2 regions of the Bradyrhizobium sp. Pa8 genome follow, and region 2 is predicted to be linked to the other one. Evidence: riboswitches for the same ligand, from Rfam matches in the RefSeq annotation. Region 2 holds a riboswitch; the other holds the start of a gene.
The links. A riboswitch is a leader RNA that binds a small molecule or an ion and turns the genes downstream of it on or off. The one in region 2 is predicted to bind cobalamin.
Positions count from the first base shown of each region.

Region 1 (4,207 bases), 1.8 Mb from region 2:
CTTTGCGAGATACGCCCTGCGGAAATCGTCCGAGGTGAACAGGCCGTGCAAATAGCTGCCCTGCACGCGGCCATCGCGTGAGATCGCGCCTTCGGGCTCGCCGTTCAGTTTAGCAAACGGGCGCGCGCGATCCGGCCCATCGGTGCGGCCGATGTGGATTTCGTAAGCCTCGATCGGCTGGTCCGTGGCGGCATGCACGGCCGCGACGCGCGTCAGCGTCTTCTGCGGGCTCATCACTGTTTCCACGTCCAGAAGTCCGAGACCCGGCGTGTCGCCGGCGGGGCCTTCGATTCCATCAGGGTCGGCGACGCTGCGCCCGAGCATCTGATAGCCGCCGCAGAGGCCAAGCACATGGCCGCCCCGGCGGTGATGCGCCAGGAGATCGATGTCCCAGCCCTGCGCGCGCAGGAAGGCGAGATCGCCGCGGGTGGATTTCGAGCCGGGGATGATGACGAGGCGGACGTCGCCGGGAATCGCTTCGCCGGGGCGCACCATCACGAGATCGACGCCAGGTTCGAGTTTCAGCGGATCGAGATCGTCGAAATTGGCGATCCGCGACAGCGCGAGGCATGCGATCTTGCACTGGCCGGGCTTGCGCGCATCGCTCAAGCCCAGCGCGTCCTCGGCCGGCAGCTCGCCGGCGCGCGCGAACCAGGGCAGCACGCCAAGGCCGCGCCACGCGGTCTTCTGCTCGATCAGCTTGTAGCCGTCGTCGAACAGTGAGGGGTCGCCGCGGAACTTGTTGATGACGAAACCCTGGATCATCGCGGCATCGTCGGGGTCGATCACCGTCTTGATGCCGACGAGCTGGGCGATGACGCCGCCGCGGTCGATGTCGCCGACCAGCACGACCGGCACGTCGGCCTTGCGCGCAAAGCCCATATTGGCGATGTCGGCCTTGCGCAAATTCACCTCGGCCGGGCTGCCGGCGCCTTCGACCAGCACCAGATCGCCGCGCGCCTTCAGCCGCTCGAAGCTGTCCAGCACCGCGCCCATCAGCGACGGCTTCATCGCCGCATATTCACGCGCCCGCGCGGTCGCGATGCGCTTTCCCTGGACGATGATTTGTGCGCCGACATCGGTCTCGGGCTTCAGCAGCACCGGGTTCATGTCGGTGTGCGGCTCGACGCCGGCGGCCAGCGCCTGCAGCGCCTGGGCGCGACCGATCTCGCCGCCGTCGACAGTGACGGCCGCGTTGTTCGACATGTTCTGCGGCTTGAAGGGCAGCACGCGCAGGCCGCGCCGCGTGGAGGCGCGGGCGAGGCCGGCGACGATGAGCGACTTGCCCACGTCCGAGCCGGCCCCCTGGATCATCAATGCGCGCGCCATGGTGTTTTCAGAACTTGGTGTTTTCAGAACTTGGCGTCGTCAGAATTCGACGCCGGCTTGCGCCTTGATGCCGGAGCGGAAGGGGTGCTTCACCAGCGTCATCTCGGTGACGAGATCGGCGATCTCGATCAGCTCGTCCTTGGCGTTGCGCCCGGTGAGCACGACATGCGTCATCGGTGGCTTGTGCGTTTTCAGGAAGTCGACGACCTCGGCGATGTCGAGATAGTCGTAGCGCAGCGCGATGTTGATCTCGTCGAGCACGACCATGCGCAGATTGGAATCTGATATCAGCTCCTTGGCCTTCGCCCAGCCGGCCTGCGCCGCGGCGATGTCGCGGGCGCGGTCCTGTGTCTCCCAGGTGAAACCTTCGCCCATCGCATGGAACTGGCAGAGCTCGCCGAAATGGCCGGTGAGCAGGCGCCGCTCGCCGGTGTCCCAGGCGCCCTTGATGAACTGCACGACCGCGCAGGGGAAGCCGTGGGCGACGCAGCGGACGATCATGCCGAAAGCGGAGGAGGACTTGCCCTTGCCAGCGCCGGTGTGGACGATGATGAGGCCCTTTTCGCCGCTCTTGGTCGCCATGATCTTGTCGCGGGCGACCTTGATTTTCGCCATTTTCGCGGCGTGGCGGGCGTCGGCTTCCTCGGCCGTTTGGGTATCCGGTTCAGGCGTCATCTGACAGGGTCCTTCGGCTTGACAAGAGGCGGCCGGGGGCAAATGGTGGCCCGGCGTTGGTTCCTGTCCTATGACAGGCGAAGAGGGAATGCGATAGGGTCCGAATCGACAAGATTCGGGTCCAAACTGCAGCCGCCCCCGCGACCGTGACCGGAGAGATGCCCGAAGCCACTGATCCCCCAGGGGATCGGGAAGGCGGGGATCGAAGGGCCAAAAGCCCTGCTCCGCAAGCCGGGAGACCTGCCAGCGCGGACGAGTTTTGGACCGGCGGACGGGGTGTTCCGCGACGGGGAAACGGACCTTCGGGGGAATGGTCCGTGTGCCTCTTCGCCTCCCGCCGTTTATCCTGGAAGAGGCGATGAGCGTCACACTTCACGTCTGTATCACCTGCCGCGCCGGCCAGACGCTCGACGAGGGTGAGACGACGCCCGGCAAGCGCCTGCATGGCGCGATCCTCGATGCCGGCGTGCCCGAGGGCGTCAATGTGGTTCCCGTTGAATGCCTGTCGGCATGCAGCCAGGGTTGCTCGGTTGCGCTCAGCGCGCCCGGCCGCTGGTCCTATGTCTATGGCCGCCTGTCAGAGGCCCATGCGAGCGACGTGGTCGCGGGTGCTGCGGCTTATGCCGCCGCGCCCGACGGCCTCGTGCCCTGGCGCAGCCGTCCCGAAATCTTCCGCAAGCAATCGCTTGCTCGCATTCCCCCCATTGCCGTCGTGCCGGAGGCCGCCGAATGAACTCGCTCGCAAAAGTCCCTGTCACGGTGGTCACGGGTTTTCTCGGCTCCGGCAAGACCACGCTGATCCAGCATCTGCTCGCAAACCCTGACGGCAAGAAGCTCGCCGTGCTCGTCAACGAGTTCGGCAGCGAGGGTGTCGATGGCGAGATCCTGAAATCCTGCGCCGATGCGAATTGCCCGGAGGAGAATATCGTCGAGCTCGCCAATGGCTGCATCTGCTGCACCGTTGCGGACGATTTCATCCCGACCATGGAAAAGCTTTTGGCGCGGCCGGTGCGGCCCGATCACATCCTGATCGAGACCTCGGGCCTGGCGCTGCCGAAGCCGCTGTTGAAGGCGTTCGACTGGCCGGAGATCCGCTCGCGCATCACGGTCGACGGCGTGATCGCACTCGCCGATGCCGAGGCTGTCGCCGCCGGCCGTTTTGCGCCGGACCCGGCTGCGGTGGAAGCGCAGCGCGCGGCGGACGAAAATCTCGATCACGAGACGCCGCTGTCGGAAGTGTTCGAGGACCAGATCGCCTGCGCCGACATCGTGCTGCTGACCAAGGCCGATCTTGCCGGGGTCGCAGGGATCGAAGCCGCCAAGGCCGCCATCACCGCCGAGATGCCGCGCCGTGTGCCGATGCTATCCGTCACCGATGGCGCGATCGATGCGCGCGTGATCCTCGGCCTCGGCGCTGCCGCAGAGAACGATCTCGCCGCGCGCCCCTCGCATCACGACGGCGAGGAGGATCACGAGCACGACGATTTCGCCTCCGTCGTGATCGATCTTCCGGAGGTCAGCGACATCGACGCACTGGTCGCGTCGGTGCAGCGTCTTTCGCGCGAGCAGAACGTGCTGCGCGTCAAGGGCTATATCGCGGTCGTGGGCAAGCCGATGCGCCTGTTGCTGCAAGCGGTCGGCGAGCGCGTGCGCCACCAGTTCGACAAGCCCTGGGGCGCAGCTCTCAGGCAGTCGAAACTCGTCGTGATCGGCGAGCACGGCGACATCGACGAGGCCGCGATCAAGGCAGGACTTGGTCTTTCAGGATCTGGTATCTGATGCACGTCGTCTTCCGCGAGAGCCGCGGTCTCGAGGAGACCGCGACGCCAAGGGACATCGGCCAGGACCCGGCCGATCTCGTGGTGCTCTCGTACTCGGATTCCGATCTTGCCGCGTTCGCGGCCGGCTGGCGGCGCGGCCGCAACAGCCTGCCGTCGCTGCGGCTCGCCAATCTCGCGGAGCTGCGTCATCCGTTGTCGGTCGACACCTATATCGAGCGCACGCTGTCGCAGGCGCGCGGCATCCTGGTGCGCCTGATCGGCGGTGAGTCCTATTGGCCGTACGGGCTCGCGGCTCTGCAGCAGCTTGCGAAGGACCGCAATATCGTGCTGGCCGTGCTGCCGGCCGACGGCCGCGACGACACGCGGCTCGATGCCTACTCGACCCTGCCGGTTTCGACGCTGCGCCGGCTCAAGGTGCTCTG
Region 1 is NZ_CP176767.1:3,338,241-3,342,447, forward strand. It holds gene ACKWRH_RS14925 (cobyric acid synthase) at 1-1,329, opposite strand, end outside; gene cobO (cob(I)yrinic acid a,c-diamide adenosyltransferase) at 1,369-2,004, opposite strand; cobalamin riboswitch at 2,045-2,266, shown strand; gene ACKWRH_RS14935 (DUF1636 family protein) at 2,363-2,737, shown strand; gene cobW (cobalamin biosynthesis protein CobW) at 2,734-3,783, shown strand; gene cobN (cobaltochelatase subunit CobN) at 3,783-4,207, shown strand, end outside.
Region 1: linked by a shared signal. The riboswitch ahead of ACKWRH_RS14935 (DUF1636 family protein) and the one ahead of ACKWRH_RS23905 (TonB-dependent receptor plug domain-containing protein) in region 2 are both predicted to bind cobalamin.

Region 2 (4,207 bases):
GATGCGATCGGATCGAACCTCGAGCTGCGCGAGATCGATCGTCTCGCGGTCGCCGGCCAGAGCGCGCCGCAGGCGATCTTCGAGGTGATGAGCAAGGCGCACGGGCTCAGCATCCCGCAGGAGAGCCTGCGCGCGCGCTACACCGAAGGCCTCGCCGCCTATCGCGCGCAGCGCTTTGACGATGCTCGGGCCGCGTTCAATGCAGCGCTCGAAGCGGTGCCCGGCGACGGCCCCTCGCGCACGCTGCTCGGCCGCATCGCGCTGTTCGAGGCCAATCCGCCGGACGCAGCTTGGGATGGCGCCTGGCGGCTGGAGCAGAAATAGCCGTCCTTACCGGGCCGGCATCGCCCTTGCCGGAAAAAACGCTTCTACTCGATAACGATGTTCGCCGTGACCTAATTCCCGGGCTTAGGTTTGTCGTCCCTTGAGGCGTTTGATGGGGACACGCCGATGACAGAACTTCATGACAGGCTGGAACGGTTCGAGACGCTCACCGCCGAATGCGAGCTGATTGCCAAGCTCGCCACCGACAGCACCAAGCGCGAGTTCTATCTGAAACTCTCGGAGCAGTACCGTCAGCTGGCGGTGGATATGCGGAAGGTGATCGCGACCAAGGCTGCGGCCTGACGCCGCCTGCAATCCGTTCTTAATGTTTGGCGCGCATCCTCGGAGGATGCGAGCGTTGCGATCATGATTGCTCGCAGTGGGAATGCCGAGGTGCGTTGCTGTGCAGCGTGCCTCGCCGATGTCGCTTTGCCGCTCTTTACCAGGGCAATCCCATGCGCCTTGTTGCAGTCCTCATCTTCGCGCTCATGACGGCTGCCTGCAACCAGGAGCAGGACATCACCGGCTCGACCCCGGTCTGTGCGATGCGGAACTACAACTCCTACAATCCCCGCGACATGAATCAGTGCGTTGCCGCCTGCAAGGCGTGCGACCACGGCAACACCGTCACCTGCACCCGTCATGCACCCTCAAAGGCGCCCACTGAGCGGCGGCGCTGCCTGGAGCTGAGGGGCTGACGGTGCTCGGGCACCGGAACGATTCACATGGGTTAGTCATTGAAGAGGCGGACAGGACGCGGAGTCCTATGGAATGGGTATGCTCGATCCCGGTCGGTTCCTGGTGTCGTGCTCGCATTGCGATGCTTGGCCGATGGCGGCCAACGTCAAACGTTCGAGCTGGTCGGCGTCGCCGCACGAGGTCCGCTTCGTATGCCCGCGCTGTCGCCGCGAGGAGACCGCCATCATCTCGGCCTCCGGTGAGCTGACCCCGATCCGGCGCAGCGACGCTCCGCTGCGCGACGTCACCGCGGCCTGGGCTCAGGCCCAGCGGCCAAGAGGTCGGGCGTAGCCCGCCCGTCACAGGACCAAGAGGGCGGGCGTAGTCAGCTCTGCGCAAGGCCTTGCGCGGCCCGTTTTTGGAACCCGGCCTACGCCCACGCGTTTCCGCTCCTACATCAACGCATCGAGGCCCTGCGAATGATCAGCGAGCATTTCGACACCCGCACCCGGATCAACATGAAGCTGGCGCTGGATCGGGTCTGCCGCAATCGCCCGGTCGGCGAGGACCATTGCTTTCGCAGGTCCGTTGCCGAGAACATCATCCGCTGCGCGCTCACGGGCCGCACCGGCATCGGTCAGCTCGTCGATGCCGGCGAGCGGGCGATGATCAGGACGCGTTCGGAGCGGGAGTCGGCCTGATTGCGCCGGCTCAATCTCCGGTGCGGTGCTTTGACCGTCATGCAACCGGCCGATTGACTCTCCGCTTACCCGCCCCGTAGATTGGTCGGTGACGGTTCTCCTCACGGAGATCAAAAGGGAACGTGGTGCGAGATTTTCCCGATACCGGGATATTCTCAACGCCACGGCTGCCCCCGCAACTGTAAGCGGTGAATCTTTCGTCATATGCCACTGGGAATCTCGGTCCTGGGAAGGCGACGCAAGGTAACGACCCGCGAGCCAGGAGACCTGCCGTCAGCCGTGGTCACACGCGAAGATGTCGGTCGGGGAGTACAGACATTAGCTTCACCGGAGCAATCGATCGCTCCGCCGTGAAACCTCGTTCGCTGTGACGTGCCACTGACGTCATACCGAGGTTACAAGAGTGTCCCGTATTGTCTTTGCCGCCAGGCGCTTCCGCGCCGGGCTTGTCGTGTTCGTTTCCCTTTGTTCGCTCGATCTGTCCATTGCCCAGGCCCAGCAATCGGCATCGCCCGATCTGCTGCCGCCGGTCGAGGTCGCGCCGACCGAGCGTGCGGCCAAGCCGCAAGTTGCGCAGCGTGCGCCCGACCAGCCCGAGCAGCGGCGCGTCGCTCGCGTGCCGAAACCCGAGCTGTTGCCTCCGTCGCCCACGGTTGCCGGGGTATCCGCAGCGAACCTGTTTCCGACGGTCGTCGTCAGTCCGACGGGCGTTGTCACTCCGACCAATCTGGTTGCGAGCTCGGTGACGGTTCTGACCGCCAGAGACATCGAGCGCGATCAGCGCCGAACCGCATCCGATGCGCTGAGCGCGGTTCCTGGCCTCAACCTCGTGCAGACCGGCGGTCCCGGCGGACAGACGTCGATCTTCGTGCGCGGAACGAATTCCAACCACACCAAGGTCCTGATCGACGGCATCGACGTCAGCGATCCCGGCAACCCGAACCGTTCGTTCGATTTCGGCCAGTTGCTCACCTCCGACATTCAGCAGATCGAAGTCCTGCGCGGTCCGCAGAGCGGTCTCTACGGCGCAGACGCGCTGGGTGGCGTGATCTCCATCGTGACGAAGAAGGGTGACGGTCCCGCCCGCGCCACCGGCTCGGTCGAGGGAGGCTCGTTCGGAACGTTCAATCAAACCGCAGGCCTGAGCGGTTCACAGGACCACTTCAACTATGCCTTCAACGTCGCGCATTTCCACGCGAACGACGTGCCGGTGACGCCGCTCGAATTGCTGCCGCCGGGGCAGAAGGCGATCGGCAACTATTACGACAACATCACTTATTCGACGAAGCTTGGCGCCGAATTGAGCGAAAACCTGACGCTCAACGGCGTGGCGCGGTACACTGACGCCACCCTGCGCTTTACCGGAGACACCTTCAATCCCGTCACATCCGCGAGCTTTCCCTCGGCCGCGCAAAGCACGCAGACGGTGCACCAGCTCTTCACGCGCGGGGAGGCGGTCTGGTCGGCTCTCGACGACCGGATGAGAAGCTATTTCGGCGTCAACTACACCAACCACTGGAACTACAATATCACGCCCGGCGACGCGATGGCCACGATCACGACCGGCGACCGCCTCAAGTATGATTGGCACACCACGACCCAGCTCGCGCCCAACAACAATGTCATCATTGGCGCGGAGCATGAGACCGAAACACTGCAAACGGCGACGGTCTCGGCGCAAAACGTCAACAAGGCCGGATATATGGAGCTGCAGTCCCAGTTCCGGGATCGCGTCTTCTTCACGGCCAACGTCCGGCAGGACGATAATGAGCGGTTTGGAGAGCATCCGACCTTTCGTCTGACGTCTGCCGTGATCGTGCCGGTCACGGATACGAAGTTCAAGGGTAGCTACGGCACGGGTTTCAAGGCGCCGACGCTCAACCAGCTTTACGTCAGCTTTCCCGCGTTTTTCTTCTTTGCAAATCCCAACCTCAGGCCCGAGGAAAGCGTCGGATACGACGCCGGCTTCGAGCAACCCTTGTTTGGCGATCGCGTTCGCTTCGGGTCGACATACTTCCGCAACGACGTTACGGACCTGATCCAGAGCACGTTCGATCCCGTGACATTCACGAGCACCAACACCAATATCGGCAAGGCGATCACGGAGGGCACGGAGAGCTTCGTCGCGGCTGCGATCACGGACCGGATTCGCGTTCGTGCTGACTACACTTTTACCCGCGCGGTGGATGCAACGGCGGGACTGGAGTTGCTGAGGCGTCCGAAGGAGAAGTGGAGCGCAAATGTCATCTGGAATCCGATCGATCCGCTCACATTGTCCGCAACCGTGTTGCACGTCGGGAGTTTCGTCGATGGCAACCGCGACTTCAGCATTCCGCGTCTGCTGGCTCCGGCCTACACCGTCGTCAACGTTGCAGCCGAATATCTGGTCACCGACCAGGTGAAGGTGTTTGGCCGGTTCGATAATCTCGCCAATGTGCACTATCAAAATCCGACCGGCTTTCTGCAGCCGGGACTGGGCGTCTATGGCGGCATTCGCCTGGCGA
Region 2 is NZ_CP176767.1:5,150,163-5,154,369, reverse strand. It holds gene ACKWRH_RS23930 (adenylate/guanylate cyclase domain-containing protein) at 1-324, shown strand, start outside; gene ACKWRH_RS23925 (hypothetical protein) at 451-627, shown strand; gene ACKWRH_RS23920 (hypothetical protein) at 780-1,022, shown strand; gene ACKWRH_RS23915 (hypothetical protein) at 1,096-1,353, shown strand; gene ACKWRH_RS23910 (hypothetical protein) at 1,482-1,703, shown strand; cobalamin riboswitch at 1,779-1,992, shown strand; gene ACKWRH_RS23905 (TonB-dependent receptor plug domain-containing protein) at 2,107-4,207, shown strand, end outside.